DNA from 3 places in the Actinomadura sp. 9N407 genome. Region 2 is predicted to be linked to each of the others. Evidence: riboswitches for the same ligand, from Rfam matches in the RefSeq annotation. Region 2 holds a riboswitch; each other region holds the start of a gene.
What was found. A riboswitch is a leader RNA that binds a small molecule or an ion and turns the genes downstream of it on or off. The one in region 2 is predicted to bind cyclic di-AMP.
Positions count from the first base shown of each region.

Region 1: another riboswitch for cyclic di-AMP. It lies ahead of ACH34Q_RS05065 (CHAP domain-containing protein); the one in region 2 lies ahead of ACH34Q_RS42380 (coiled-coil domain-containing protein).
Region 3: another riboswitch for cyclic di-AMP. It lies ahead of ACH34Q_RS14015 (NlpC/P60 family protein); the one in region 2 lies ahead of ACH34Q_RS42380 (coiled-coil domain-containing protein).

Region 1 covers NZ_JBIRAW010000002.1:501,951-512,303, reverse strand. The annotation lists gene ctaD (cytochrome c oxidase subunit I) at 1-299, shown strand, start outside; gene ACH34Q_RS05085 (cytochrome c oxidase subunit 4) at 303-713, shown strand; gene ACH34Q_RS05080 (Ig-like domain-containing protein) at 853-2,136, shown strand; gene ACH34Q_RS05075 (M48 family metallopeptidase) at 2,162-3,496, opposite strand; gene ACH34Q_RS05070 (hypothetical protein) at 3,493-4,773, opposite strand; gene ACH34Q_RS05065 (CHAP domain-containing protein) at 4,868-5,638, opposite strand; cyclic di-AMP (ydaO/yuaA leader) riboswitch at 5,648-5,787, opposite strand; gene ACH34Q_RS05060 (NlpC/P60 family protein) at 6,262-7,302, opposite strand; gene ACH34Q_RS05055 (NYN domain-containing protein) at 7,542-8,804, opposite strand; gene ACH34Q_RS05050 (DEDD exonuclease domain-containing protein) at 9,093-10,353, shown strand, end outside.
Region 2 covers NZ_JBIRAW010000045.1:322-10,674, reverse strand. The annotation lists gene ACH34Q_RS42405 (hypothetical protein) at 140-1,759, opposite strand; gene purS (phosphoribosylformylglycinamidine synthase subunit PurS) at 1,852-2,094, shown strand; gene ACH34Q_RS42395 (ATP-binding protein) at 2,415-2,861, shown strand; gene purQ (phosphoribosylformylglycinamidine synthase subunit PurQ) at 2,972-3,652, shown strand; gene purL (phosphoribosylformylglycinamidine synthase subunit PurL) at 4,576-6,855, shown strand; gene ACH34Q_RS42380 (coiled-coil domain-containing protein) at 7,136-8,104, opposite strand; cyclic di-AMP (ydaO/yuaA leader) riboswitch at 8,108-8,296, opposite strand; gene ACH34Q_RS42375 (S8 family peptidase) at 8,459-9,628, opposite strand; gene ACH34Q_RS42370 (hypothetical protein) at 9,807-10,353, opposite strand, start outside.
Region 3 covers NZ_JBIRAW010000007.1:277,869-288,221, forward strand. The annotation lists gene ACH34Q_RS13995 (hypothetical protein) at 1-606, shown strand, start outside; gene ACH34Q_RS14000 (NlpC/P60 family protein) at 603-1,670, shown strand; gene ACH34Q_RS14005 (Mut7-C RNAse domain-containing protein) at 1,795-2,619, shown strand; gene ACH34Q_RS14010 ((deoxy)nucleoside triphosphate pyrophosphohydrolase) at 2,642-3,055, shown strand; gene ACH34Q_RS14015 (NlpC/P60 family protein) at 3,068-4,096, opposite strand; cyclic di-AMP (ydaO/yuaA leader) riboswitch at 4,104-4,245, opposite strand; gene typA (translational GTPase TypA) at 4,438-6,291, shown strand; gene ACH34Q_RS14025 (FHA domain-containing protein) at 6,412-6,783, opposite strand; gene ACH34Q_RS14030 (hypothetical protein) at 7,057-7,872, shown strand; gene ACH34Q_RS14035 (4Fe-4S single cluster domain-containing protein) at 7,809-8,528, opposite strand; gene ACH34Q_RS14040 (AAA family ATPase) at 8,525-10,353, opposite strand, start outside.

The DNA.
Region 1 (10,353 bases), on a different contig from region 2:
ACGCCGACTACGCCAGCGAGTTCACCGGCATGAACCAGGTGTCGACGGTGTTCTCGCTGCTGCTCGGCCTCTCGATGCTGCCGTTCTTCTACAACGTGTACATCACGTGGAAGAAGGGCAAGCGCGTCGAGGTGGACGACCCGTGGGGCTACGGGGCGTCGCTGGAGTGGGCGACGTCGTGCCCGCCGCCGCGGCACAACTTCAACTCGATTCCGCGGATCCGTTCCGAGCGGCCGGCCTTCGACCTGCACCATCCGCATGTCGGGGCCAAGGGCGAACTCACCGGGACGAAGGGGTAGCCGATGCGCGTACAGGCGTTCTTGTTCTACGGGTGTGCGGTCTTCTTCCTCGCCACCACCGTCGTCTACTGGCTCTGGTCGGGTGACTGGACGGGTACGACCGCGCTGTCGCTGTCGGTCGGCCTGGCGGGCCTGATCGGCTTCTACGTCCACTTCACGGTCCGCCGGCTGGAGAAGGCCAACCAGGGTCCGCTCTACGAGGACGACCCCCAGGGCGAGATCGCGTCCGCGGCCGGCGAGCTGGGCTTCTTCAGCCCGCACAGCTGGTGGCCGCTGTTCGTGGGGCTGTCGGCCGCCTGCATCGCGCTCGGCGTGGTGTTCGGCTGGTGGATGGTCATCCTCGGCACGTTCGCGATCCTGATGTCCACCATCGGGCTGGTCTTCGAGTACTACCGGGGGCATTTCGCCCACTGATCGGTAAAAGAACCCCCAGAGGGCCGGTACCAGGGAATTTCCCGGGTACCGGCCCTTTCGGATGAGGTGCGTCTTTTACACGAGGTGCGTCTTTGTAGGGGCACATCGGACGCGGCACTCCTCATCCGGAGGAAACGGCGTGGATCACACGACGAGCGGGGGGGACGACGTGCGGTTCGGTGTGGCAGGGGGACGAGAACGGGGCGGGCGCGCCGGTGCGGCGCTGCTCGGCGTGACGGTGGCGGCGGGGGCGGGCCTGGCGGGCTGCTCCTCGGACGCCACGACGGTACCCGGGGGCGGCGCGGTGAACGTGGCCGTCACCCCGGTGGGCGGCGCGGAGCCGCAACGGCCGGACAGCCCGATCGCCGTGCAGGCGGAGCGGGGAACGATCGCGAACGTCACGGTCACGACCAAGGGGGATGCGGTCGAGGGCGCGCTGAACGCCGACCGGACCCAGTGGCGCTCGCGCTGGACGCTGGCGCCCGGCACCGAGTACGCGGTGCACGCGACGGCGGTCGGCCTGGACGGGCGCACCCGTACGGTGAGCACCAGGTTCACCACGGCCGAGGCCAAGAAGGAGCTGGCCACCAAGATGGAGGCTCCGAACGCCAAGGAGGTCGTCGGCGTCGGGATGCCCGTCATCCTGCGGTTCGATCGGGAGATCACCGACAAGGCGGCGGTCGAGCGGGCCCTGGAGGTCCGGTCGAGCAAGCCGGTCGAGGGCGCCTGGCACTGGTTCGAGGACGACTACCTCGGTCCGAGCGTCGTGTTCCGTACCAAGGAGTACTGGCCCGCGCACACCGACGTCACCGTGAACGCGCATCTGACCGGCGTGCAGGGGGCCAAGGGCGTGTACGGGACGAAGAACCAGTCGCTGAAGTTCCGCGTCGGGGACTCGCACATCAGTACGGCCAGCGAGAACACGCACAAGATGGTGGTGAAGAAGAACGGCAAGGTCGTCCGGAAGATCCCGGTCAGCATGGGCAAGGGCGGGGTCACCAAGTACACGACGACCAACGGCGTCCATCTCACGATGGACAAGGGCAGCCCGGTCACCATGTCGTCGGACTGGGAAGGGATCGGGCCCGGTTCTCCCGGCTACTACAGCCTGACGGTCTACAGCGCGGTCCGCATCTCCAACAGCGGCGAGTACGTGCACAGCGCGCCCTGGTCGGTGGGCTCGCAGGGCAGCGACAACGTCAGCCACGGGTGCATCAACATCAGCCCGTCCCACGCGAAGTGGTTCTACAACTTCTCGCACCGGGGCGACCCGTACGAGGTGACGGGGAGCAAGCGGGAGCTCGAACCGGACAACGGCTGGGGCTACTGGCAGCTGTCCTGGAAGGACTGGGTGAAGGGCAGCGCCCTCAAGCAGGGCTTCAAGATCGGACCGCAGGGCTCGGTCCCGCTGCCCGCCGCCTAGCCGCCTGCTAGGGACGCAGTGCCTCCTAAGGACGCAGTGGCGGAGGCTCCGGGACGCCGTGCAGTCGCGCCCACTCGCGCGCCAGGGCGATCCGTTCGGGAGCCGAGGGGTGGCTCATCCACAGGACGCGCTCGACGATGTCCGGATCGAGGTCGGAGATGTTCCGTACCGACAGCTCGTGCTGCATCGACACGAACGTGGCGGGATCGCGCGCCAGGTTCAGGGCGTGGGCGTCCGCGCGGGCCTCGATCCGCCGGCTGATGAGGTTCTGGACGGGCCCGCCGATCTGCATCGCCACCGCCACCATCGCCACCAGCAGCGCCACCGAGCGGGGGTCGGCCGCGTTCGGTGCCTTCTCGCCCGGTTCGGCGGGGACACCTGCGCGGCGCAGCAGGCGCGGCGAGCCGAGCATGAGGTAGAACAGGCAGACGGCACCGGAGACGCCGAGAGCGCCGATCAGCGTCCCGGAGAGCACGTCCCCGTTCTTGGCGTGCCCCAGCTCGTGCGCGACGATCGTCTCGATCCGGGCGCGCGGGGTCGACTTCAGCAGCGTGTCGTACACGACGATCCGGCGCGTCGAGCCGAACCCGGAGACGTAGGCGTTGAGCGCGGTGGTGCGCCGGGACGCGTCGGCGACCAGGACGTCCTTCACCGGCACGCCGTCGCGCTCGGCCATCGCCAGCAGGCTGGTGCGCAGCTCCCCGCGCGGCAGCGAGTGGAACTTGTTGAAGACCGGCTCGAACGCGACCGGATAGAGGAACGAGATCGTCACGACCAGGAGGAAGCCGCCGGCCGCCGCGCCCGTCCACCAGTACCGGGGGAAGCGCCGCAGCACCCAGTAGAGCAGCAGCAGAGCCACCGACCAGATGACCCACGTGATGGCGAGCGACTTGAGGTCGTCGACGATCCAGGCGGGCCAGGACTGGGTGGAAAGGCCGTACCGGCGCAGGATGACCTCGCCCCAGACGGCGAACGGCAGCCCGGCCAGATGGACGACCGTCGTCAGCACGACGGCCGCCACCGCGACCCGGAGCGGGCGGCGCCGTACCCGCGCGGTGGACCAGGAGATGAGGCGCGCGCCCAGCGGGGTGAGTCCGAGCACCAGCACCACGGCGAGGCCGGTGAACAGGCTCGTGTACGCGCGGGGGGCGAGCGCGGCGTCGAACGCGCGGGACCGGGCGATCTCCGAGGCGCTGAAGTCGCGGGCCGGGTCCACCGGTACGGACCCGCCCGGGACGTCGCCCTCCAGCGGGTTCCACGGGGTCGTCAGGGCCAGCACCGCGCCCACGGCCGCGAACAGCGCGACGGCGGTGAACGCGGCCGCCTTCCTGGACCGCCCGTCGGGTCCCGCTCCGGTCATCCCAGTTCCTTCCGCAGGTGGTCGCGCCAGGCGGCGGTGAGACCGGCCGGGCTCAGGCCCAGGACCTCGCGCAGCGCGGCGGCCTCGGGGCGCTCGCCCGCGGTCCGGTAGAGCCGCACCAGCGCCGCCTCACCGTACCGGTCGGCGATCATCCGGCAGGCCAGCCAGGCCTCCTGGTACGACTGCGCGAGCCGTCCGGAGCCGCCGTCGAACGCGGCGCGGCCGGGCAGCGCGGCGGGCAGCCGCCCGGCGGCCACGTCGCGGTGCAGCTCGCGGGCCGCCGACCGTACGCTCACCGCCCGGCCCTTGTAGCCGACGTAGTCGGCGAAGCCCTCGATCAGCCAGAGCGGGGTGCGGCCGTCGCGGGCACCGCCGGTGGCCACATGGGTGAGCTCGTGGGTCAGGACGACGTCGCGGCCGAGGTCGTTGAGGCGGCCGAAGGTGTCCGGTGCGATGACGATGCGGTCGGCGCCCGGGCCGCCTGCGGTGGGGACGACCGTGGCCAGCGCGGCGATCTCACCCAGTTCCAGGCCGCCGCCGCCCGCGAGCGCGCCGGCCCGCGCGGAGTCGGCGGGTACCAGCGCGACGGCCCGCCGGGACCAGTCCCGGCCGGCCAGGGGACCCGCCACCCTGGAGACGGCGGGGACGGCCTCGTCCAGCCGGCGGGCGATCTCGTCCAGCCCCGGGGCGTCCCCGATCACCAGGCCGGCCCGCCCCTTGACGACGGTGAGCGGGCCGCCGTCCCAGATCGCGGCGTCGTCGGGGCGGCCCCGGGACGTACCGTCGCCGGCGATGACCCACAGCCCCGAGCGCGGTGCGAACGCCAGATGGCGCGTCCGTGTCAGCGGGGCGTCGTCGTGGCCGCGCAGCCGGTACCGCAGGTTCACCTGGACGAGAGCGGCGCCGCCGGTGGTGGACTCGACCCGCTCGAAGCGTTCCCGCCAGCCGTCCAGGGGCAGCTTGAGCAGGTTGTCGAGCATCGTGGACTGCGCCTGCCGGTAGGCGGCTGGGGCAGTGGCGACCGTGGCCATGAAGGCGGCCCGGTCGCGCTTGCGTACGGCGTCGGCCCGGTTGGCCAGGACGGTCGCGATGGCCCGCTCGTCCGGGCGCCCGACATCCGCCGCCGATGCGGAGGCCGAGGACGGCGTGCCGGAACCGGTATCGCCGGAACGAGCGGCGGTCAGGCCGAGCCCGGCGAGCACGCAGGCGGCGGCGCCCGCGGCGAGGACCGCCAGGGTCCTGCGCCGCGGGACGCCCCGTACGCGCCGTTCGTCCATGCGCGCGATCCTATTGAGCCCCGCGCACGGCTCGCGCCCGGAGTGAGCGCCTCACAGGGCTCGTCTCACGGTGTTCGTCTCACGGGTGCTCGCCTCACTTGGCGTAGTCGGGGTAGCCGTAGCCGACGATCTGGCCGGCGGACCGCTCCCGGACCTTGACGGCGTTGCTGGTGTTGCCCTCGACGGTCCGCACCCGGCCGTCGCCGAGGTCCTCGACGACCATCCCGACGTGCTGGATGTCGCCGAGGCCCTTGCCGCCGTCCCAGGCGAAGAAGACGATGGCGCCGGGCTCGGGCTCGTCGCCCCACCGGTCGTTGTCCTGGAACCAGCGGGCGTGCGCGATGGTCCAGGCGTCGCTGCCGATCTGGTCGGTGAAGCCGATCTGCTCGCCGATCCAGGAGATGAACATGCTGCACCACTGGGCGTCGTCGTAGCCCTTGATGGAGCCGCCGTCGCGCTGCACGGTCTGCTGGGCCCGCTCGGTGGACATGTACCAGTCCTGGAACTTGGTCTGGCCGTCGCCGTTCTCGGAGATGCCGACCTGGTCGCGGGCGACCTCGATGGCGTCGTCGGCGGTCGGCTTCTTGCGCTGGGCCTGCTGCGCCTTCGCGCCGGAGGACGCCTTGGGGGCGGCCTTCTTCGGCTCCTTGCGGTCCGCGGCCCTGCCGCCGGTCCGCTCGTGCGCCGCGCTCGCGGCTCCGGCCGCCCAGGAGGAGCCGGTCCGGTCGGGGGACGTGCCGCCTTCTCCGGCGAACGCCTGCGTGCCGGCGGCGGCCACGCCGATGACGGCGGCTCCGGCGACGATGCCGCCGGTGGTGCGGAGGCCGACGACCAGGGGGTGCTGCTTGCGATGCTTGCCTGCCACGGTGGGGGCTCCTCAGCTTCCATGCCGCCTACCGGGTTAGCTGACGGGTTCGGGCGTGGAAGCTGCCCTACGGCCTGTGGAAGGCCGATGCACCCCATGGGACATGTGGGTCCCCGGTTCCGCGTTCGCGGATTCGGCGGTGGGCGCCCGTACGGCGGGCGCCCGGCTATCGGGTCGGTGGTCAGATCTCCCGGGTCCCGGCCGCGGGCTCAGGGACGAGCGCGGATGGACCGGGAGAGGGGACGGGCGGCCCCGGGAAGGGGACTCGCCCACGGCTAGGGCCCGATGGGAGGGCCGCCGTGACGCGTTCGCAGCACCCATGCGCGCTGCGGGTCGTTCACGGACGGCCGGGCCGGCCGATTGGGGAGAGACCCGGCACCTGGAAGGTACCGAGCGGGGCGGCACCTGGACGGTGCCGCGGGGCGGTGGTGCTGGAGTGCACCACGGGCCCGGACGACGCCTGGGGGGCGCCGTAAGTGGACACAAGGTACCAAAGGTCCACGAATAGGCAAATAGGACACCAAAAAACCGGCGGACCAGGAATAACCCGGTCCGCCGGCGGCAGTGCTGGAAGGGCCCCGCGGGCCCTCGTACCGGCGCTCAGCCGGCTTCTGGAAGGACGGTCAGGGCCGGCCCGCTCCGTAGTAGTTGGAGAGGTAGTAGCCCGAGGTGATGCTGACGACCTCGACGTTCTTGCCGGTACGCGGCGCGTGGATCATCTTGCCGCCGCCCACGTACAGCCCGACATGGCCGAGGCTGTTGAAGAACACCAGGTCACCGGGCTGCAGGGAGCCCTTGGCGACCCGCTTGGTGGCCGCGTACTGGGAGTTGGTCGTACGGGTGATGCCGACGCCCGCCGCACCCCAGGCCTTCATCGTCAGGCCCGAGCAGTCGTACGAGCTCGGGCCCGAGGCGCCGTAGGAGTACGGCTTGCCGAGCTGGGCGTAGGCGAAGTTCAGCGCGGTGCGCGCCGAGCCGCTGGCGGGTCCGTTGTAGGAGCCGCCGGTGGCGCCGCCGCCGCCCGAGGACACCGGCTCGCCCAGCCGGGCCAGCAGCGCCTTCTGCTTCTTGGTCTGCTTCTCGACCTCGACCTTCTCGGCCTTGGTCTCCTTGGCCTTGGCGAGCGCGTCGTCGTAGGCGGCCTTGGCCTGCGCCTGCTCCCGGCGCACCCGCTGCGCGGACGCCAGGAACTGGGTGAGGTCGGAGCTCTGATTGCGGGACAGGTGCGAGAAGACGGCGGCCTGGTCGAGCACGGCCTGCGGGTCGTCCGCGCCCACGAAGCCCGCGACGTCGCCGGTGTCGCCCTGCTTGTACGCGGCGGCGGCCATCCCCGCGATCTTCTCGCGGAGCTGGTCGTAGGTCGCCTGCTCCTCCTTGCCCGACAGCTGGGTCGCCTTCCACTTCTTCTTGGCGACCTTGTACTTCTCGCGGGCCTGGTTGTACTTCTCCACTCGCTGCTCGACCTGCTCGTTGAGCTTGGTGAGCTTCTTGCGTTCCGCGGCCGGGTTCGGCGCGGCGTGCGCCACCGAGGTGGGGAACGCAAGCGAGGCGGTCAAGGCGAGGCAGAAGGTCGCCGTGAGCCGGCGGGAGGCGCCGCGTCCCTGGATGAAGCCCTGGCGGGAGCGCTCCGGCGCTGAGCTCGCTCCGGTGAGATCACTGGCCACGATCGGTAGTGCCCCTCTCGTCCACGTTGTCAGCGGTCGACACTAGCGAGGGGCACCACCCGTCACAACCGATTCGTTGGTCTTCGGCCGCCTAATACGGGCTTTGTCGGCGCTCTGTGAGACAAAGATCACGAAGCGCGTTCGTTTGGGGCGTCCGCGGACACGCTGCGCGACACATCGTCGCCCAGCGGGGAACGCCCGGCCGTCACCAGGAGTGACCGCCGGGGCGGGAGTGGCGGTCAGGAACGGCCGAGGCGGCGCAGCAGCAGCGTGGCGGGCGCGGGCCTGGCGTTGGCGCGCCGGGCCGCGTCGGCGACCTCGCGGTCGGTCGAGACGACCACGACCGCGCGCCCGGGCGGCTCGGCCCGGACCAGCTCGCCGATGAGCTCGTCGGCGGTGCTGCCCGGCCGGCTGAACAGCACCCGCACGCCGCGCGGCGCCGCGATCGCCACCGGCGCGTCCAGCTCGGCGCCGTCGAAGACGCAGGTGACCTCGGCCCGGGTCTGCGCGGCCAGCCCGCCCAGACCCGACAGCAGCCGGCCGCGCTGGTCGGCCAGTGGCAGCTCGCCGTAACCGGTCTTGGTGACGTTGTAGCCGTCCACGACCAGGTGCACCTGGGGCAGCGTCAGCAGCCGGTCCAGCAGCTGCGGGTCGTCGTCGGACAGCGCGCGGCCCGGCAGCGACCGGTGCGCCGTCCGGTCGGGCTCGATCCCCGCCACCGCGTCCGCGGGCCGCGCGATCGTCGAGGGCAGCGCCAGCTCCCTGCGCACGCCCTGGGCGGCGTCCACGAGCGTGTCGAGCAGCATCCGCAGCCGCACGTCGTCGACGTTGCGGCCCTCGCGGGACGCGCGCCTGGCGGCCTCGGCCGAGGTCTCCGCCCGTGACAGCCGGGCGCGCAGCTTGCGCAGCTCCTTGTCGGCGGCGGCGGTGCCCTCGCGGGCGGCGGTCAGCTCCCGCTCGGTCTCGGTGGCCAGCGCGTCGGCGCGCTCCTGGGCGGACTTGGCCCGGAGCCGCGCGTCGTGCAGCTTGTGGCGCAGCTCGGCGATCTCGGCCTTGCCCTCGCGCAGCTCGGCGCGCAGCCGGTCGACCTCGGCCGACCGCGCGGTGCGGGCGGCGGCGACCTCCGCGCGCAGCTCGGCGATCCGCCGTTCGGCCGCCTCGCCCTCGGAGACGCTCGCGGATCGTTCCAGCTCGGCGCGGGCGGCCTCCACCAGCCGGGTCCAGCCGGCGGGACGCAGCAGGTAGGCGATCACCGCGACCTTGACCGGATCGGCGGCGGGCGGCAGCCGGCCCTCCTCCACCGCCTCGGCCAGCGTCGGCTGCGCCGCGCGCACGGGCACCGCCACGCGGGTACGGAACTCGGGGTCCTTCTCCAGCTGCGCGGCGATGTGCTGCCCGGCGAGCTTGGCCCGCTTGCGGCGCTCGAACCGGGCGAACCGGCGCAGCGGGACCGGGATCTCGTCGGGCGGCAGCGTTCCGAGCAGATCCGCGGCCGTCTCCACGACTCCCACCCGCACCGCCTCGGGAAGGGGGCGGGTAAGGCGTTCCTCCGCCGCCGGGCCGCTGTCGATGATCCCGCTCCTCCCAGGCCTTGTGGTGCCGCCGGTGCGCCTGAGCCTCCCCGGTGCGGTGCACCCTAACCGGCGAACCCCAGCCGACGAACTCTGGCCAGCGGACCCTGACCAGCGAGAAGGTGCACCTTAACCAGCGAGAACCAGGGCACCGCCCGGCGTGTCCCCCAACCCTAGCGGCCCGCCCTTCTGTCGGTGGGGTGCTCTACGGTCACCGCCATGACCGCCGCACGCCCCGAGCCCGCGCCGGCGCACGGCGTCCAGGGCACCTTCGACGACCTCGGCACCCCGCTGGCGGAGGTCACCTTCGTGGTGGTGGACCTGGAGACCACCGGCGGGTCGCCGGCCGAGTCGGCCATCACCGAGATCGGCGCGGTCAAGGTCCGCGGCGGCGCCGAGCTCGGCGAGTTCGGCACGCTGGTCGATCCGGGGAGCGAGATCCCGCCGTTCATCACCGTGCTGACCGGCATCACCCAGGCGATGGTCACCGCCGCGCCGCGGATCGAGTCGGTGCTGCCCGCGTTCCTGGAGTTCGCCCGGGGCTGCGTGCTGGTCGCGCACAACGCCCCGTTCGACATCGGCTTCCTCAAGGCCGCCTGCGCCGCGCAGGGCTACGCCTGGCCCGCGTTCGCGGTCGTCGACACCGTCGACCTGGCGCGCCGCGTGCTGACCCGCGACGAGGTGCCCAACGCCAAGCTGGGCACGCTCGCCCGCTTCTTCCGTACCGGCACCCAGCCGTGCCACCGGGCGCTGGCCGACGCCCGCGCCACCGTCGGGGTCCTGCACGGCCTCATCGAACGGCTCGGCTCGTTCGGCGTCACGTCGCTGGAGGAGCTGCGCGGCTTCGCCAAGGCGCCCACCCCCGAGCAGCGGCGCAAGCGGCACCTGTCCGACGACGTCCCCAGCGCCCCCGGCGTCTACGTGTTCGAGGACGCGAGCGGCGAGGCGCTCTACATCGGCAAGAGCGGCGACCTCAGGAGCCGGGTGCGCAGCTACTTCACCGGCTCGGAGACCCGCGGGCGGGTCCGCGAGATGGTCGGCCTGGCCGAGCGGGTCCGCCCGATCGTGTGCGCGACCGGGCTGGAGGCCGAGGTCCGCGAGCTGCGGCTGATCGCCGAGCACAAGCCGCGCTACAACCGGCGCTCGAAGTTCCCCGAGCGGGTGCTGTGGCTCAAGCTCACCGTCGAGCCGTTCCCGCGGCTGTCGATCGTCCGCGAGTGCCGCGACGACGGCGCCGCCTACCTCGGCCCGATCTCGTCGCGGCGGCAGGCCGAGGAGGCGCGGGCGGCGGTGCACGAGGCCGTCCCGCTGCGCCAGTGCACCCAGCGGCTCACGCCCCGGCTGATCGAGGACGGCAAGGCCCGCACCTGCGTGCTGGCCGAGCTCGGCCGCTGCGGGGCGCCCTGCGAGGGCCGCGAGACGGTGACGGCGTACGACGTCCACGTGACCTCGGCGCGCTCCGTGCTGGCCGGTGACGTCC
Region 2 (10,353 bases):
ACGAAGGCCGCTGATGCCATCGTGGCAGACATCACACCCAGGAGCGCAAGCCCCCGAGTACCCGATCCGTACCCACCCCAGCCGATGCCGCACCCCGCGAACGGCCCTGCGCGGAGGCCGGAGCGGAGTTACACGGGTGCTACTCCCGGGACAGGGAGCGGGAGGCGCCGGCGGCCACGGTCAGGCCGAGGATGAAGCCCGAGATGACCAGCAGGTTGGCGATCCATTGATAGACGCCCTGCGGGGCGAAGACGCGCTCCTGGCCGAGGTCGCCGATCGGCAGCAGCAGGTCGAGGGTGTAGAAGAACGCGTTGAAGTGCGGGTGGTCGTCCTCGTTCAGGATGCCCGGCGGGCGCAGCGAGAACACGATCGTGCCCAGCGCCAGCAGGCCCATCAGCCAGCTCGCGGCACGGAACGGGCGGTAGCCGTAACCGACCAGGACGTCCTGCGCCCAGCCGATGATCTTGCGCGGCACGCTCTGGATCTTGCGCCGGTCGCGGGCCTTGGCCAGCAGCACGAACCGGCCGTCGGCGTCGAGGCCGAGCGAGCGGTAGGTCTGCGCGAGCCGCTCGTACGGCTGGGGCTGGTAGCCGTCGGTGTCGCGGCGCAGCCAGTCGAGCCGTTCGCGGGCCACCAGCGGCGGCTCCAGCGTCTCGTACTGGAGGCCGTCCAGTTGGAGCCGCTCGGGCCACGTCGCGCGGTCGTCGCGGAGCAGGGTGACCCTGGCGTACGAGAGATCCGCGACGCCCGACATCTGCTCGGCCGGGCGCAGCAGCACCTCCTCGGCCTGGAGCCGCTGCAGGCTCAGCGCCGTACCGGTCGGGTAGTGCAGATGGGCACCGCGGAAGCTGAGCTGCCCCGTGACGCGCGCGCCCGCGAAGCTGACCCCGCCGGTCGCGCGGAAGCCGTCCGAGCAGTAGACGTCGGTCTCGACCGCGAGATCGTCGGCGTTCAGCGCGATGCCGTCGGGATGGGACAGCTCGGCACCGACGAACGACAGGTACCCGCCCACCCGCGCGCCGCGCAGCCGGATCGCGCCCTGAGCGGAGAACCCGCCGTCGCAGAAGACGTTGGCCGCCACGTCGAGCCGGCTGGCGTACAGCGCGGACCCGTTCGGATTGTGCAGCCGCGCCTTGCGGAAGATCAGCTGGCCGCCCACCCGCGCGCCCGGCAGCCGGACCTCGCCGTTGGCGGTGAAACCCTGGTCGCAGTAGACGTTGGCGTCCACGGTGAGCCGGTCGGCGAGCAGCGCGTCACCGCCCGGGTTGATCAGGTGGACGCCCGACATGTTGAGGATGCCGGCGATGTGCGCGCCGTCCAGCAGCAGGCCCCCGGTGACCCGGCTGCCCTCCAGCCAGAGGTGGCCGTCCACCCGCGTACCGGAGGCGATCAGGCCGGGCAGCCGGCAGCGCATCAGATGGACGCTGTTCATGCTGGCCCAGTAGAAGTGCGGCGCGGTGTCGAAGCTGCAGCCGGTCAGCGCCAGCGGCACGCTCACCTTGGCGTGCCCGAGGTTGAGCGACCCGAGGATCCGCGCCCCCGACAGCCGTACGGCGGCGATGTGCCCGGACTCCGGATCCAGCGCCCCGGCCAGCAGCGCCACCAGCACCTCGGCCCGGACCATGCGTTCGGGGCCCCAGCGGTCGGACGAGGCCGGATCGTTCAGTGCCTGATCGCCGCTGGACAGGTCGACGGACTCACCGCGCGGGAACGCCTCCCACAGGCGGCGTTCCGGTGGTGACAGCTCATCGATGTTCATCGCACGACTCCGGGGGACGGGTGGTCTCGCTCAGGCCATGGTGCCGTACGCTTCTGACGGTAATGAAACCGCAGATCAGTAAGGGGGCGGTCGTGGCGCGCGTCGTCGTCGACGTCATGCTGAAGCCGGAGATCCTCGACCCGCAGGGGCAGGCGATCGCCCGCAAGCTGCCGCAGATGGGGTTCGAGGGCGTCTCCGCGGTCCGCCAGGGCAAGCGGTTCGAGGTCGAGCTGGACGGCCCGGCCGACGAGGAGGCCCTGGAGCGGGTTCGCAAGATCGCCGAAACCCTGCTGGCCAATACGGTGATCGAGAGTTTCGAGGTCCGCGCCCTCTAGCGCCGGGGCCGCCGGCGGGCCGCACCGCGAAAAGGCGGGGAATGGCCGTACGGGCACAATGATCTTGGCTCGGTCCAACGGATACGGGTCCTTTTCTGGAACGTGTCATTCGTTCCCGCGGAGGCGGCCGATCGTGGCCATCCCGGCAACGCAGGGTAAAGCGACCACGTCGCCACCGTGATTTCACCGAAAGACCCGGCGGTCCAACGATTACGCAAGATACCGCCGGGGAAACCTTAGCTGCGTCGAGACGCGCAGCCCGCTCGGGGGACCGGGCCCGGCCAGGGGGTCCGGGGCATGACACGAGGTGACCGGTGGACATGAAGTTCTCGCTCGCGCTACCACGCGAGGCGCTGAGCATCCCGGTGATCCGCCGCGTCGTGGGGGACGCGCTGCGTGCGCTGGGCGTTTCCGACGACTGCGTCGCCGACATTCTCGTGGCCGCGTCCGAGGCCTGCACGAATGTCATCCAGCATGCCCGTGCCAGTGGTGATTTCGAGGTGACCGGACGGGTCGACGACCATGTCTGCCGGCTGCGGATCGTCGACGGCGGCCGCGGTCCACGGAAAGCGCCGCCCCTCCCCGAACCGGACGATTTGGCCGAATCAGGCCGTGGTATTAGGATCATGCGGGCGCTGGTGGACGAGCTGAGCATCGACTCGGCGCCGGAGCACGGCACCGTCGTCCACCTCCACAAGCGCCTGACCTGGCGCGACGAGGCCCTGATCAGGCGCCTCGACGGTCGGCTCATGCACAGTGCCGGGTAGATTGGGACGCGCGCGGGGGGTTCGCGCCGCGCATCGGTGATCGTTATTCGCCGTTCGGCGACAGAGAGCCGCCCAGCCCCGGCCGCCCTCATTTCGGAGGAACACAAGAGATGGACGCTGCCCGGGTCGGGATCATCACCTTCCCAGGTTCCCTTGACGATCGTGACGCCGCCCGAGCCGTACGGCTCGCCGGGGCCGAACCCATCGCCCTGTGGCACGCCGACCACGACCTTCAGGGCGTGGACGCGGTCGTGCTGCCCGGCGGGTTCTCGTACGGGGACTACCTGCGGGCAGGGGCGATCGCACGCTTCGCGCCCCTGATGAAGGAACTGGTGGCCGCCGCCGAGGCGGGCCTGCCGGTGCTCGGTATCTGCAACGGGTTCCAGGTCCTGTGCGAGTCGCACCTGCTGCCCGGCGCCCTGCTGCCCAACGCGGGCCTGCACTTCGTCTGCCGCGACCAGCGGCTCCGGATCGACAACGCCGCCACGGCGTGGACCTCCGAGTACAGCGAGGGCCAGGAACTGGTCGTCCCGGTCAAGAACCGCGACGGGCGCTTCACCGCCGACCAGGACACCCTCGCCGAGCTCGAGGACAGCGGCCGCATCGTGGCCCGCTACCTCGACCTCAACCCCAACGGCTCCCTCGACGACATCGCGGGCATCTGCAACGAGGCCGGGAACGTGGTCGGCCTCATGCCCCACCCCGAGCACGCCGTGGAGTCCCTCACCGGCCCGTCCACGGACGGGCTGGGCTTCTTCACCTCGATCGTCAAGAGACTGGTCAACGCATGAGCGAGCAGCCGCCCACCCCTCCCGGCTCCCCGGACGCTCCCGGCGAGTCCGACGAGACGAGCCTGGAGTGGCTCGTCGAGCTCAAGTCCGACGCCGACGACCCGGAGCTCCAGCCCGTCGACCCCTCGGTGACCCGGGCCTACAAGGCCGTCCGGGAAGAGGGCGAACGCGAAGCCGCAGGCAACACCGGCCCCCAGCCCGCCGTGACCAACACGGGCCCCCAGTCGGCGGTGCCGGGCAACACGGGCCCGCAGCCGGCCGTGCCGAACCACACCGGCCCGCAGCCTGCGGTGCAGGGCCATACGGGTCCCCAGCCTGCGGTGCCGAACCACACGGGCTCGCATCCGCCGTTCTCCAACACCGGCCCGCAACCGGCCGTACCGGGCAACACGGGCCCGCAGCTTGCCGTGCCCAGCAACACCGGCCCGCAGCCCACGTTCTCCAATACGGGCCCGCAGCCTGCCGTACCGGGTAACACCGGACCTCAGCCCGCCGTGCCTGGCAACACCGGCCCCCAGCCCGCCGTACCGGGCAACACCGGCCCGCAACCGGCCGTCTCCAACACCGGGCCTCAGCCCGCCGTTCCGGGTAACACAGGGCCTCAGCCGGCCGTTCCGAGCGGCACCGGCCCCCAGCCTGCCGTGTCCGGTAACACCGTGTCCGGTAACACCGTGTCCGGTAACACCGGGCCGCAGGCCGCCGTGCCCGGGGAGGGTGGCGAGATCGTCCCGGCCGGGCCGACCCAGGAGACGGCGAACGAGCCGTTCATCGCCGTACCCGAGGGTGAGCCGGCGCCGGTGACGGCGGCCGAGATCCTGCAGCGGCTCGGCGAGCCGGGGAACGTCCACCTGGACGTGGGCGAGGAGCCCGCCGGATGGCGCCCGGAAGCGGCGCCGCCCGAGCCCGTACGGTACGAGCGGCCCGTGCCCGAGCCCGGCACCGACACCGTGGCGATCGCGGCCTCCACGCCGGAGCGGCCGCTGCCGTACGCCGAGCTGGGCATGAAGGACGAGGAGTACCAGCGGGTCCGGGACATCCTGGGCCGCCGCCCCACGGGGGCCGAGCTGGCGATCTACTCGGTGATGTGGAGCGAGCACTGCTCGTACAAGAGCTCCAAGGTGCATCTGCGCCAGTTCGGCGACAAGGCGCCGCAGACCGACGTGCTGCTGGTCGGGATGGGCGAGAACGCCGGTGTCGTGGACGTGGGGCAGGGCTGGGCGGTCACCTTCAAGGTGGAGTCGCACAACCACCCGTCCTACGTGGAGCCGTACCAGGGTGCGGCGACCGGGGTCGGCGGGATCGTGCGCGACATCATGTCGATGGGCGCGCGGCCGGTCGCGGTGATGGACTCGCTGCGGTTCGGCCCGGCGGACGCTCCCGACACCCAGCGGGTGCTGCCCGGCGTGGTGGCGGGGGTGGGCGGCTACGGCAACTCGCTCGGCCTGCCCAACATCGGCGGCGAGACCGTCTTCGACGCCTGCTACGCGCAGAACCCCCTCGTCAACGCGCTGTGCGTGGGCGTGCTGAAGCATGAGGACATCAAGCGGGCGATCGCCCCGGGCCCGGGCAACCGGGTCATCCTGTTCGGGGCCACCACCGGCCCGGACGGGATCGGCGGCGCGTCCGTGCTGGCGTCGGCGACGTTCGACGAGGAGTCGCAGGCCAAGCGGCCCGCCGTGCAGGTCGGCGACCCGTTCATGGAGAAGCTGCTGATCGAGTGCTGCCTGGAGCTGTTCGCCGAGGACCTCGTGGTCGGCATCCAGGACCTCGGCGCGGCCGGGGTGTCGTGCGCGACGACCGAGCTGGCCGCGGCCGGTACGGGCGGCATGCACGTCGACCTGGACGCCGTACCGCTGCGCGACGCGACCCTGCGCCCTGAGGAGATCCTCATGAGCGAATCGCAGGAGCGCATGATGGCGGTGGTCGAGCCGGCCAAGGTCGAGCGGTTCCTGCAGATCTGCGCCAAGTGGGAGATCCCGGCGACGACGATCGGGACGGTCACCGACACCGGTCGCCTGGTCATGACCTGGCGCGGCGAGACGATCGTCGACATCCCGCCGACCACGGCGGTCGACGAGGGCCCGGTGTACGAGCGGCCGATCGCGCCGCCCGCCGACCTGGGCTCCATGCAGGCCGACACGCCGGGCCGGCTGACCCGTCCGTCCAGTGCCGACGAGATCCGCCGTACGGTCCTGTGGCTGGCCGGTTCACCGAACCTGGCGAGCAAGACCTGGGTGACCTCGCAGTACGACCGGTACGTGATGGGCAACACCGTGATGGCGATGCCCGAGGACGCGGGCGTGATCCGGATCGACGACGAGTCGGGTCTCGGCCTGGCGCTGTCCCTGGACGGCAACGGCCGCTTCGCGCGGCTCGACCCGTACGCCGGGGCCCAGCTGTCGCTGTCGGAGGCGTACCGCAACGTGGCCGCCACCGGTGCCCGCCCGCTCGCGGTCACCAACTGCCTCAACTTCGGCTCACCCGAGGACCCGGGCGTCATGTGGCAGTTCGCCCGTGCGGTCGAGGGCCTGGCCGACGGCTGCCAGTACCTGGGCATCCCGGTCACCGGCGGCAACGTCAGCTTCTACAACCAGACCGGCACCACGCCGATCAACCCGACGCCGGTCATCGGTGTGCTGGGCGTCCAGGACGACGTGCGCCGGCACGTGAACATGTCGTTCACCTCCGACGGCGCCACCCTCGCCCTCCTGGGCGAGACGCGCGAGGAGTTCGGCGGGTCCGAATGGGCGCACGTGGTCTACGGGCACCTGGGCGGCCTGCCGCCGCTGGTCGACCTGGCCGCCGAGCGCGCGCTGGGCTCGGTCCTGGTGACCGCGGCGCGCGAGGGCCTGCTGACGGCGGCGCACGACCTGTCCGACGGCGGGCTGTCGCAGGCGCTGGTGGAGTCCTGCCTGCGCGGCGGGCTCGGCGCCAAGATCACCCTGCGCGGGGACGCGTTCGTCTCGCTGTTCAGCGAGTCGGTCGCCCGCGCCGTCGTGGCCATCCGCCCCGGCGGCGAGAACCGGATGGCGCAGCTGTGCCAGGAGGCCGGCGTCCCGGTCTCCCAGCTCGGCGTCATCGGCGGCGACTCCCTCGACGTCACGGCGCCCGGCCCCGACGGCGAGACGCAGGAGCTGTTCTCGATCCCGCTGGTCGAGCTGCGCGACGCGCACGAGCGCACCCTCCCCAGCTACGCCGGCTGAATCGCCAGAACGCGAAAGCGCCCGGCCCCAAAAGGGCCGGGCGCTCTGTTTTCGTTGCCGACCAGTCGGCCCTCCGCTTGGGGAACACGCACGGACGCGCCTAGCCGCCTGGGTCTCTTCTCAAGTGCCTCAGCCACCGCGCGAGCGCGTTAACTGGCCGGGCGGGGCGATGCCGAAGGCGAGCCTCACCCGGCCAGATCGCGAAGCGATGCAGCGCTCGCACAAGGAACGGTCAGGGGTGCGAGCCGCCAGGCGAGCGGCCCCTGGGCCGGGCCTTTGATTAAAAGACGCTGATGTGGACGTGGTCGTAGTGGTTGGCGGTGGTGCCGCCGCGGTTCTCCATGGCGCGCCAGCCCGGGCTGCGCATGTCGTAGATGCGCTGGCGCCAGATGACGTACTTGACGCCGAGCCTGCTGGCGTTGGCGATCGCGTACTGGGCGGCGCGGTCACCCTGGGCACGGCCGTTGGCGCCGGGCATCGAGCCGCCGGTGCTGACCATGAAGTCGCAGGCCTGGCCGGTGGCGTGGTCCTGGGCGTCGCCGCCGCCGCGCACGCAGCCGATGGTCGGGAACGGCCCGAACTCCACGTCGAGGGTGTCCTTGACCTTGCGCATCCGGGGCGTGACGCCGCCCATGCCGACGCTCGGGGACTCCGGCTTGTACCGCTTCACCAGAGCCTGGATCTTGGTCTTCTGGGCCAGCAGGTCCTTGAGGTCCTTCTCGAGGTCCTTGACCTTCTTCTCGTACTCCTGGCGCGCCTTCTCCTGCTCGTTCACCAGGGCCTGGATCTGCTGGACCTTGTTGGACTGGTTCTGGGCCACATGGCTGACCAGGCTCAGGTTGCTGAGCGCGCTGGACGGGTCGGAGGCGGACAGCACGCCGACGCTGGGGTCGGTGCCCCCGGTCATGTACTGGCTGGCCGCCAGCTGCGCGACCAGGCCGCGGGCGACGTTGAGGTCGACCTGGAGGTCCTTGGCCTTCTGCTGGGCCTTCTTGATGCCGTACTGGGCGTTCTTCTGCTTGGCCAGGTCGCCGCCGTAGGCCTTCTCCAGCTTCGCGATCTGCTGGTTGAGCTTCCTGAAGCGCGCCGAGTCGCCGGGATCGGCGTAGGCCGTGGGCGCAGCGGGCGCGACGGGCGCGGCCCCCGCGGAGCCGGCGGTCAGCGACAGGCCGCCGGCGAGTACCGCGAGTGCCAAGGCGGGGCGCCGTAGCCGGGTACGCCATCGGCGGGTGGAGCTGGGGGTCTCCACGTCCTCTCCTCTCCTCGATCGCCTACCGGGTTAGCTGACGGGTTCGGGCCGGAGTCAGCCCTATCGCCGCCCACTGGAGGCGGGCGGCGGATTCACCCCTGCCGGTCGGACCGGGCGAGGCCCGAATCTACCGGCGGGTGGTTCCCCGGTTCCCGGGCGGGGGGACGCCGCGGGATTAGGCGGGTCCGGCCGGCCGTGCCCCGGAGACCAGGGCCGGTCACCGGCCGAACAATAGCGAACTGTAAGGAACCGTCCGGATCCTCGCCAAGATTAAACCCCGGGGCCGGGTGGAATGGCCGCCTTCCCGGAAGCCCGGCTCCCGTCAGGGAGCCGGGCCATCTTACGTGACCGGACTCACAGACCGCCCTTGTAGAGCAGCCGGTTGGCCGTCCCACTGGGAAGGCGCCCGATTTGTCCCTTTGTTGAGTAGTCGTTCAGCCATTTCTGCACCTGCGGGAAAGTGGAGGTCTTGTGACCCTGCAGGTACAGGGCCGCTGCCCCACTGACGTGCGGAGCCGCCATCGAGGTGCCACTGATCTTCGCCCGGCCGCCGCCCGGCCAGGTCGAGTAGACCCCGTAGCCGGGGGCGAAGATGTCGACGCACTTGCCGTAATTGGAGAACGCGGCCCGGTTGTCGTAGACCGTGGTCGCGCCGACCGCCATCACCCAGCCGGCGCTGGCCGGTGAGGTGTTGCAGGCGTTCTGGTTCTCGTTGCCGGCAGCGACCGAGGTGAAGACCCCGGTCCTGGACAGCTGCTCGACCGCCGCGTTGAGCGCCGTGGACTTGCCGCCGCCCAGCGACAGGTTGGCCACGGCCGGCTTCTTGGCGTTCGTGCGCAGCCAGTCGACGGCGGCGATGATGGTCGACATGTAGCCGTAGCCGTCGGCGTCCAGGACGCGCATGCCGCGCACATTGACGTTCTTGGCCACGCCGTACAGCTTGGAGCCGATGGTGCCGGCCACGTGCGTACCGTGGCCGTTGTGGTCCCAGCCGTCACCGTTGAACTCGGGGCCGACCCAGGCGATCGAGGCCCGGCCGCCGAACTCGGGATGGGTGTGCGCGAGACCGCTGTCGATGACGTAGGCGTTGACGCCCGTGCCGGTCATCTTGTACGTGTACGTCTTCGACAGCTTCTTGCCGCGCTGGTCGATCCGGTCCAGTCCCCATGGCAGCGGCGACCGCTGCGTGGTGCTGGCCTTGACGATCTGGTCCTGCTCGATCGCGGCGACCGACGGGTCACGGCGGAGCGTGTCGAGTTGGGACGTGCTCAGCTTGGCCGCGAAGCCGTTGAGCGCGTTGCCGAAGCGCTGGACCGAGGTGGCCCTGGCCCGCTTGGCCGTGGTGGCCGGCGAGACTCCCGTCTTCAGCGTGACGATGTACCGGCCCGGAGCCGGCGTGCCCTGGGCCTTGGCCACCGGGACCGGTGCGGTCTGTGGTGTGGCGGCGAAGGCGGGCAGGGTGGCGGCGGCGCCCATGGAGGCGACCGCGCCGATGATGAGCACCCTTCGGGGGAAAGGCCGCAAGAGCTCTCCTTCTCTCACGCGGGCCCGCATGCGGCACCCGCAGCCGGGGTCGGAGCGACCCGGCCGGGGGTACTTTATTGGATCTCTGACCGAAATAGACGCTAAATCCGGCATTTCGTCAATGCAGGTCAGGCCAAGATCGGCCAGCGCGTCGCCGAACGGTCGATCCGGTCGCGACTCAGTCGCGGGTCAGCTTGCCCTGGTAACCGAGCTGGGAGCTGCCGGGAGCGGACCAGGCGTACTGCAGCGAGCCGTCCGGCTGCCTGCTGACCTGCACGTCCCCGCTCGTGCACGGCTTGCCGATGGTCAGCGACATGTGCAGCTGCCGGTTGGTCCCCCGGGCGAAGGCGAGCGTGCCGGTGCAGTTGTGCTGCGTGTACAGCGCCCGTGCCGTTTTCTCGCCCTTCTTGAACGTCACCTCGACGGGGAACGAGGCGCCCCGTCCCGTGTTGACCACGGTGCCCTTCCACGTACCGGCGAAGGCCTCGGGTACGGACGAGACCGGGCGGTCGTCGATCGTGTCGGTGCCGCCGGCCGGCGGCGCGTCGTCCCCGCGCATCTGCGGCAGCAGCACCAGGCCGATGATCGCCACTCCGACCAGGACCCCGATCGTGAGCGAGAGCGCCACGCCGAGCAGGTGGTTGCCGGGACGCGGCAGCCGCGCCAGCAGGCCGGGCAGCCCGCCGCTCGGGGGCTCCGGCGGCAGCGAGAGGATCGCCGTCGAG
Region 3 (10,353 bases), on a different contig from region 2:
TTCGCCGGCCTGGTCGTGGTCCTGGCCGTCGTCGGCGTCTACCTGACCGTGGCCGCGCCCGACGACCAGGGCGACGGCGGCGCCGGGAGCACGCCGCCGACCGTGACGGCGGGTCCCACGGGGCCCGCGTCGCCGCCGCCGGGGATATCCGGTACGGTCACGGCCGGCGATTTCGACCTCTACCGCCTGCTGCCCTTCTCGCGGCAGGAGTTCGCCACGGCGGCCGATCTGGCCCAGCGGTTCACGGCCGCGTACGGGACGTACCGCTTCGACGAGGACCCCAAGGTCTACGGTGACCGGCTGGCCGGAATGGTCACCGAGCAGTTGCGCGGCGAACTGGAGCGCGGCGCGGCGGCGCCGGGGCTGCTGGAGGAACGCCGGCGGCAGCAGACGGTGGCGACGGGTACGGCCACGCTCGACCGGGTCCGCGACATCGAGGACAACTCGGTCATCTTCCTCGTCACCGGTAAGCAGCAGATCACCAAGGGGGGCAAGCAGGCGCAGGACAGCCGGCAGTACGCGGTCACGGTGGCGCGCGACGGCGGATCGCTGCGGGTGTACGCGTTCGCGCCGGCCGAGGCCGGTCAGGCCGGTGATACGGGATGAGCCGCCGCGGCCTGCTGCTCGCGGCGGCGCTGGGGTCGGCCGCGATGCTCTTCGTCGCGCTGATGTTCGTTCCGGTGCTGTTCGGTGCCAGCCAGTTCATGTTCGGTGGGGGAGGCGCGGGCTCGGCGTGCGTCGACACCTCGGAGGCCGGGGCGCAGCCCGCCGAGGCCCAGGACGCCGGTGCGATTCCCGCCGACTACCTGGCCCTCTACAAGAAGGCGGGCAAGGAGTACGGCATCCCCTGGAACGTGCTGGCCGGGATCGGCAAGGTCGAGACCAGCCACGGGACGTCCCGGCTTCCCGGCGTGCAGAGCGGCGAGAACTACGCGGGCGCCGGCGGGCCGATGCAGTTCCTGGAGGCCACGTTCAAGTCCTTCGCCGTCGACGGTGACAAGGACGGCGACAAGGACCGCTACGACCCCGACGACGCCATCCCGTCCGCGGCCCGCTACCTCAAGCACAACGGCGCTCCGGACCGGATGCGCACCGCCCTGTTCATGTACAACCACTCGTGGGACTACGTGAACCTCGTCCTCGACTGGGCCAAGCGCTATGTGGGCGGCGACTTCTCGGTCGTGCAGTCCAACGGCGTCGAGTGCGACGACAACCAGCTGCCCGCCAACGCCGACGAGCTCGTCCAGCGCATCATCGCCTTCGCCATGGCACAGCGCGGCAAGCGCTACGTCTTCGGCGCCAACGGCCCCGACGCCTGGGACTGCTCAAGCCTCCTGCAGGGCGCGTACCGTACGGTCGGGCTCAGCATCCCGCGGACCACCTTCGAGCAGTGGCCGTACGGCGTGAAGATCGACAAGGGCAAGGAGCAGCCCGGCGACCTGGTCTTCTTCAACTCGGGCCCGGGGACGTCATCGAACAACCCCGGCCATGTCGGCATGGTCATCGGCAAGGGCAAGATGATCGTGGCGAGCTGCTCGACCTGCTCGCCGAACATCGGGGTCAAGTCGTACAAGCGCTCGGACTGGATCGGCACGACCCGTCCGCTCGCCCGTCCGGACATGAAGCGCAAGGTCGCCGAGCTGGCCGCCCAGCCCCAGTCCGCCCCCTGAGACCGCAACCCAGCGGACGTGGGCGCCTGCCAGTGATCGACGGCAGCTCGGGCAGGGCGTCCGCGGCCGCACTTAATCCGATCGACAGTGCGGCCCAGCGTGGCATGCTGGCCGCGTGGAGCCCGTGATAACGATTCTGATCGCCGAAGAACTGCTGATGTTCCTGCCCGTCGCGCGGAGGCGCGAGCGGCAGGAGGTGGCCCACGACGGGACGTCGACGCTGGGGCACATCGTGGAGTCCCTGGGCGTGCCGCTGCCCGAGGCCGGCCGGCTGCTGGTGAACGGGACGCCGGTCGAGCCGGGCCACCAGCCCGCCGCGGGCGAGGAGGTACGGGTGGAGGCCGTGGCGCGGCCGCAGTCCGTACCGCTCGAACCCGGCCGGCTCGCGCCCCGGTTCCTGCTCGACGTGCACTTGGGCACGCTGGCCCGCCGGATGCGCCTGCTCGGCCTGGACACCGCCTACCACAACGACATGGACGACCCCGCGCTCGTCGTCCAGGCGAACGAGGAGGGCCGGGTGCTGCTGACGCAGGACCGCGGCCTGCTGCGCCGCCGGGCGCTGTGGTTCGGTGCGTACGTGCGCGGGTCCCGTCCCGACGATCAGCTGCGCGACCTGCTGGAACGCTTCGTTCCCGAGCTGCGGCCGTGGACCCGCTGCACCGCCTGCAACGGCGTGCTGGCCCCGGTCGACAAGGAGGAGGTCGAGCGGGAGCTGGCGGACGGGACGCGCCGCAGCTACGACGTGTACGGCCGCTGCGCCGACTGCGGCCAGGTCTACTGGCGCGGCGCGCACGGCGGTCATCTGGAACGGATCGTCGAGGACGCGGTCACGGTCGTCGCGGCCGGTTCCGCCCAGGGCGGCGACCGGCCTCAGGACTCGCCTCAGGACTCGCCTCAGGACTCGCCTCAGGACTCGGCTCACGGCTCGGCACGGAGCGCGGCCTCCTGAGCGCGGGCGGCGCCGTTCCGGCATGATGCCGGGCAGAGAGGGGCTGGTCACGATCAACGTAGTGGTGGGCGCGGCGATCATCGCCGGGGGACGGCTGCTGGCCGCGCAGCGGGCGGAGCCGCCCGCGCTGGCCGGTGGCTGGGAGTTCCCGGGCGGCAAGGTCGATCCGGGCGAGTCGGACGAGGACGCCCTGGTCCGCGAGTGTCACGAGGAGCTGGGCGTCAAGATCGCGCTGGACGTGCGGATCGGCGGCGACTGGCCGCTGAGCCTGGGCGGCGTGCTGCGGGTGTGGACCGCCCGGATCGTCGAGGGCGAAGCGCGCGCGCTGGAGCACCTCGCCCTGCGCTGGCTGGCCCCCGGGGAGCTGTACGACGTCGAGTGGCTCCCCGGTGACCTGCCCATCGTGGAGGCCGTCCAGCCGTATGTGAGCGGCTGAGCGCCCGCCGGCTCAGGAGATCCGGTTGGCGCCGGCGTAGTCGGAGCGGTCGGACATCTTTGAGATCTTCACCACATCGCCGGTCTGCGGAGCGTGCAGGTACTTGCCGTCGCTCAGGTAGATGCCCATGTGGTGCAGGCTGCCGCCGAAGTAGACGAGGTCGCCGGAGCGCAGCGCGCCCTTTCCGACCTTGCTGCCCTGCTCGTAGAGGGCACCGGTGTAGTGGGGCAGCCCGCCCTTGCCGACCTTGTCGTACGCCCAGACGACCAGTCCCGAGCAGTCGAAGCTGCTGGGGCCCGCGGCGGCCCACACGTACGGGCTGCCGATCTTGGTGAGCGCCTTGCGCGCCATCTTGGCGGGCAGGCCGGAACCCTTCACGGACGCGGTGAGCCCGGACTTGGGGTCCTTGACCTTTGTGGTGGTCAGCTTGTCCAGCCGGCGGGTGACCTCGCCGACCTTGGACTTGGCCGCCTGGCGGGCGGTCTCGGCCTGGGTGGCGGCCCGCTGGACCTGCGCGGTCTTGGCCTTTGCGGCGACCTGCGCCTGGTTCGCCTGGTCGATCTGCGCCTGGAGCCGGTTCACGGTCGCGGCCCGGCTCTGGGTCAGGTAGGCCGAGGCGGACAGTCCGTTGGTGTCGCCCGCCCCGTACAGCATGTCGTCGCCGCCGGCCATGTAGTTGGCGGCGGCGAGCCGTCCCAGCTCAGCGCGGGCGGGAGCGACCTGGGCCTCCAGCGTGGCGGCGGTCTGGGCGGCGGTCCGCTCGGCCTTCTGGGCCGCGCGCATGTCCACCCGGGTCTTGTTATACGCCTCGGTCAGCTTCTCGGCCTCGGTGTTGAGGGCGTCCAGCTGCTTGCGCAGCTCGCTCTCGGTCGGCTTCGGGGGATTGGCCGCGGCGGCCCGTACGGCCGTACCGGACGCGGGCGCGTGGGCCGGCTGTGTGGCGGCCTGGGCGGCGATGGGGGCGAAGGCGCCGATGGCGACGATCGTGGCAGCGGTGAGGGCGGGCACGGCGAAGCCGCGCCGTTCAGTGGCCGGTGTCAAACCGGTGAACTCCTCTCCTAAGCCGCCTACCGGGTTAGCTGACGGGTTCGGGCCAGGAGACGCCCTACGGCGCACACCGAATGTGCGCCGATTCACCCCAGGAGGCCTGGGTCCCCGGTTCCCCGTGGGGGATTCGGCGGTGTCCGGACGTCGTCCCGGGGGGCGGGACTGCGAACGACCGGATGTGGGGAGACTACAAACAACGGGCAAAGTTGGCCAAATAGCCATATTTGTGGCAGCTGTGACGGCCGTCCCGTCGGGGGGAGGCGTTCGGCCAAGTAGAATAAGGACGGTCGCACCTCTGCGGCGAACCCCACACTCTCACCCCAAGGCGAGACCGCATGCCCATCTCCACGCGAGACGACCTCCGGAACGTCGCCATCGTCGCCCACGTCGACCACGGGAAGACGACGCTCGTCGACGCCATGCTCTGGCAGTCCGGGGCGTTCCGCGAAAACCAGGACGTGGACGACCGCGTCATGGACTCCGGCGATCTGGAGCGTGAGAAGGGCATCACGATCCTGGCCAAGAACACCGCCGTCCGGCACGCCGGGATGACGATCAACATCATCGACACCCCCGGCCACGCCGACTTCGGTGGCGAGGTCGAGCGCGGGCTGTCCATGGTCGACGGCGTCGTCCTGCTGGTGGACGCCAGCGAGGGCCCGCTGCCGCAGACCCGGTTCGTGCTGCGCAAAGCGCTGACCGCCCGGCTGCCGGTGATCCTGGTCGTCAACAAGACCGACCGCCCGGACGCCCGGATCGACGAGGTCGTGGACGAGACGTACGAGCTCTTCATGGACCTCGAGGCCGAAGAGGAGCAGATCGACTTCCCGATCGTCTACGCCTCCGGCCGCGCCGGCCGCGCCTCGCTCGCCAAGCCCGGCAACGGCGAGATGCCCGACAGCGAGGACCTCGAGCCGCTGTTCGAGGTGATCAAGAACACCATCCCGGCCCCCGCGTACGACCCGGACGCCCCGCTCCAGGCGCACGTCACCAACCTGGACGCCTCCAGCTACCTGGGCCGGATCGCGCTGTGCCGGGTGCACTCGGGGATCATCAAGAAGGGCCAGCAGGTCGCCTGGTGCAAGCGGGACGGCACCATCGAGCGGGTCCGCATCAGCGAGCTGATGATGACCGAGGCGCTCACCCGCAAGCCCGCGGAGGCGGCCGGCCCCGGCGACATCATCGCGCTGGCCGGCATCCCGGAGATCACCATCGGCGAGACCCTCGCCGACCCCGACGACCCGCGCCCGCTGCCGCTGATCACCGTGGACGAGCCGGCCATCTCGATGACCGTGGGCACCAACACCAGCCCGCTGTCCGGCCGCGAGAAGGGCACCAAGGTCACCGCCCGGCTGGTCAAGGACCGGCTGGAGCGCGAACTGGTCGGCAACGTCTCGATCCGCGTGCTGCCCACCGAGCGCCCCGACACCTGGGAGGTGCAGGGCCGAGGCGAGCTCGCCCTCGCCATCCTGGTCGAGAACATGCGCCGCGAGGGCTACGAGCTGACCGTCGGCAAGCCGCAGGTCGTCGCCCGCGAGATCGACGGCAAGAAGCACGAGCCCGTCGAGCGCCTCACCATCGACATCCCCGAGGAGCACCTCGGCGCGGTCACCCAGCTCATGGCGGTCCGCAAGGGCCGGATGGAGCACATGACCAACCACGGCACCGGCTGGATCCGGATGGAGTTCCTGGTCCCGGCCCGCGGGCTGATCGGGTTCCGTACCGAGTTCCTCACCGAGACCCGCGGCACCGGCATGGCGCACCACGTCTTCGAGAGCTACGAGCCCTGGTTCGGCGAGCTGCGCACCCGGCCGTCCGGTTCCCTGGTCGCCGACCGCACCGGCGCCGCCACCGCGTACGCGATCACCAACCTGCAGGAGCGCGGCACCTTCTTCGTCGGCCCGACCACGCAGGTGTACCAGGGCATGATCGTCGGGGAGAACTCCCGCGCCGACGACATGGACGTGAACATCTGCAAGGAGAAGCAGAAGACCAACATCCGCTCCTCCACGGCCGAGACCACCGAGACGCTGACCCCGCCGCGCCTGCTGACGCTGGAGGAGGCCCTGGAGTTCGTCCGCGAGGACGAGTGCGTCGAGGTCACCCCGACCGCCGTACGGCTCCGCAAGGTCGTCCTGGACTCCAAGGAGCGCGAGCGCACCCGCGCCCGCGCCAAGCGAGCCGGCTAAGGGGCTTCCCGGGCTCTTGAGCCCTGGTGACGAATGCCTGATGGCGCAAGACTGAGGACGAACGACTGAGGGCCGCCCCGATCGGAGCGGCCCTCAGTCGTTCACTCACGCGTTCATTCGCTACTTCAGCTGTATGGTCCCGGTCACGTCGGCGGCCAGGCGGAGCTGGTCGCCGTCGCGGAGGGGGGCCTCCACACCGCGCGGGAGGCGCTCGCCGTTGACGAACGTCCCGTTGGTGGAACCCTCGTCCCGGACCCAGGCCGTACCGGACGGGTCCAGCCACACGGTCGAGTGGCGCCGTGACACGTTGTCGTACTGCGTGAACGAGCCCGCCACCGGCGACTGGCCGGCGTCGCGGCCCAGCACCAGGTGCTGGCCGACCGAGACCTTGAGCTCGCCCGAGGGGAACTGCATCCGCAGTACGGGCGTGCCCTGCTGCGGCAGGGGCCGCAGGCAGGAGTCGCACTGCGCGGCGCCCGGGTTGGACAGCACCGCCTCGCAGTAGGGGCACATGAACGCCGTGTCGCCGCCCGGACGGGGCGGCCCCTGCTGCTGGTCCTGCGGCAGCAGCGTCGCCTCGCGCCCGTGCGGCGGAGGCTGGAGGCCTCCTTGCTGAGGTGACTGGTGCTGCGGGGCCTGGTGCTGCGGTGACTGGTGCTGCGGGGACGGCGCGTACGGGTCGGCCGGGGCATGCTGGCCGCCCTGCTGCTGGGGCGGGCCCCACTGGTCAGGTGAAGGCGGCTGGGGAGCGCCCCACTGGTCCTGTTGCGGCTGACCGTGCTGGCCGCCCTGATGCTGCTGGGGCGCCGCCTGGTGCTGGCCGCCCTGCTGTCCCTGCTGCTGCGGGGGCGGACCCCACTGGTCGGGGGACGGCGGCGGGGGAGCACCCCACTGGTTCTGGTCCTGAGGCGGCTGGCCCTGGCCCTGCTGCTGTCCTTGCTGACCCTGCTGGGGCGCGCCCCACGGGTCGTTCGGGACAGGGGGCGGGCCCTGCTGCTGAGGCTCGCCGTACTGCGGCTGGGGCGGGCCGTACTGCTCGTGCTGGCCGCCCTGCTGAGGCTGCGGCGGACCGGGAACGGGCTGCCCAGGCTGCTGCGGGCTCTGCTGCTGCGGCTGGCCCTGCTGCTGGCCCTTCTGGTAGGGGGAGTTGCCGAACTGGGCGTCGCCGCCACCGTACGGGGACTCCCCATAAGGCGGTTGCTGCTGGCCCTGCGGCTGGTGCTGGCCCTGCTGGTGAGGGGCCGGCGGCTGGTGCTGCGGGCTCTGGCCGTAGGGGTCCTGCCCCTGCCCCTGGCCCTGACCCGGCGCCTGGCCTTGGCCCTGGCCGTACGGGTCCTGCCCATAGGGCTGCTGCCCGTACCCCTGCTGGGGGCCGGGAGGCGGTGGAATCCGCGGGGGCTGCTGGTCGTCGTACGCCGGACCCTGCCGGCGGCCGCCCCCGGCGCGCGCGAGATTGGCCCCACAGCTCAGGCAGAGCAGATCGCCCTGCTGGAAAGGCTCATCACAGACCGGGCAATTCAAGGTCGCCATGACACATCCCCCGCTCGTACCCCAGCGCGCTCCAGCGTTGACCTGAGGTGATCCATGTCACCTCTCCGCGGGATCCCGATGTAGTACACCCGCCTTCCCTCCGGCCCTTCGTCCACGGACACCTGGACTCGGGGCCCTGCATCCTGTTCTTCGTTGATCCGGCCGACGCCGTTCAGGGCTCCGTACCGTGCTTCCCCCAGCGGGGACAGCGGTACGACGCGCTGGTTGGCCGACCCCCTCCAGAGTAGAGAGCCACTCTGGGCGTGTCGCCCCCCCGGGTTCTGCCGATCGACGTACGGCCCGGTGATGACGGCGTCACACGACTCCAGGATCTCGCGCGCCTCGGCGGAGCGCGAGAGCCGGGAATAGGCATATCCGCTGTAGACCATTATGTCCAATGGAATCGTCTCATGGTGTGACTCGTCCCGCCACCTGCGGATACCACCGACGAGCGCCGCCAGCGCCGCGGGCTGCTGGAACGGTTCGCCGCCGGAGATCGTCACGCCCTCCACCGGCCCGGGCAGGCTGGCCAGCCATCCGAGCACGGTTTCGACCGGTACCTCCTTGGCCGGATCCGCGTCCCAGGTGTCGCGGGACAGGCAGCCGTCGCAGGCCAGCGTGCAGCCCTGTGTCCAGATGCCCGCGCGGATCCCGGGGCCGAGAGTGGTCACCGGATAGTGGGCCTTGGCGAGCAGCAGCCCGGTCACTGCAGGTCCAGATGAACGATGCCGCCCTCGCGCCGGATGCCGGTCACGGTGATCCGGTCGTCCGGTACGAGCTCGCGGTCGAACATCGCGCGGGCCAGCGGGTTCACGAAGCACGACTCCAGCGCCATCCCGATGCCCCGGCCGCCCTTGTCCAGCTCGGTCGTGCACCATTCACGCAGCGTGCCGAGGGCCTCGCCCTTGACCGCCAGGCCGAGCCGGTGCTCCTCGGTGACCCGGCGGCAGATGTTGGCGAACTGCAGATCGAAGATCTTGTTGGCCGCCTCGGCGCCGATGAAGTCGAAGACCACGATGTTGTCGCCGAACCGGTTGAGCAGCTCGGGCCGGTTGAGCACCTCGTTGAAGTGGCCGGCCACCGCCCCCTTGATCCGGTGCTCGACCTCCTCGTACGTCATCCCGGGCGTGATGTTCTGGATCCGCGGCGCGGGCGGCGAGGCCACGTCGGAACGGGCCGTGATGTCGCGGCCCTGCACGTACATCCCCAGGTTCGAGGTGAAGATCAGGATCGACTCGGAGAAGTGCACGGTGTTGCCCCGGCCGTCGGTCAGCCGGCCGTCCTCCAGGATCTGGAGGAACTTGTCCAGGATCCGCGGATGGGCCTTCTCGATCTCGTCGAACAGCATCACCCGGAACGGGTCCTCGCGCACCGCGTTGGTCAGCTCGCCGCCCGCCTCGTGCCCCACGTACCCGGGCGGGGACCCGATCAGCCGGTCGCCGGACCCCTCGCCGGAGAACTCGCTCATGTCGAACCGCAGGTAGGCCGACTCGTCGCCGAACACCAGCTCGGTGATCGCCTTGGCCAGCTCGGTCTTGCCGGTGCCGGTCGGCCCGGCGAAGAACAGCACGCCGCGCGGCCGGCTGCCGGACCGGGTCGCCTGCGCGCCCGACAGCCCCAGCACCGCCCGCTTGAGGATGTCGAGGGTCTTGGTCACCGCCTGCGGCTGCCCGATCACCCGTTCGGGGACCTTGCGCTCGCCCTCCAGCACCCGCCGCCGCAGATGGCCGCGGCTCCACGGGTTGTCGAGCACGCCCAGCTTGTACGTGCGCACCGCGTCCGGCAGATCGGCCAGATCGACGTTGCGCTCCTTGGCCAGCCGGGTCACCTCGATCATCGACTGCAGGGTGAGCCCGTCGGCCTGCTCGGCGAACGCGTCGCACGCCGCCGCCGCGATCTCGTCGCCGCCCACGTCGCTCACCCCGAACGCGCGGGCCAGCAGCCGGGCCGTCTCCTGCCGGTCGCCCAGATGCGGCCGCGGGATGGTGATCTCCCGGATCGTCTCGTTGTCGGCGGTCAGCCAGGGCGGCAGGTCGCCGGGCCGCTCGACCAGCCAGATGATCGGGTTGTAGAGCGGCTTGGGCCGAGCCCCGACCACGCGTACGGGACGCGCGGACCGCGACAGCTTGGCGCAGAAGCGGAAGAAGTCCCGCTCGGCCGGCTCCAGGTCCGTCGGCGTACGGGCGATCCTGGACGCCGAGTCGATCACGAACGCGGCGCGCAGGTTGTCCGACGGCCGCGCGACCGAGGCCAGATGGCCGGTCAGCGCCTCCAGCGACGGCTTGCCGTCCTTGCGCTTGCCCAGCAGCCGGTCGGCCGCCCGCCCGGCCTCCTCGGAGATCTCGTCCCCGGTGTCGGGATGGACCTGCAACCCGTCCACCGGGTCGTACACCACCATGCAGGAGGACCCGCTGGAACGCAGCGACTCCCACAGCAGATCGCGCAGCGTGAGCAGCCGCGCCGGCCCGGCCCCGTCCAGAGGCGGCGCCAGGAAGCTGTCGTACAGGTTGCCCGACAGCACGTACTGCGAAT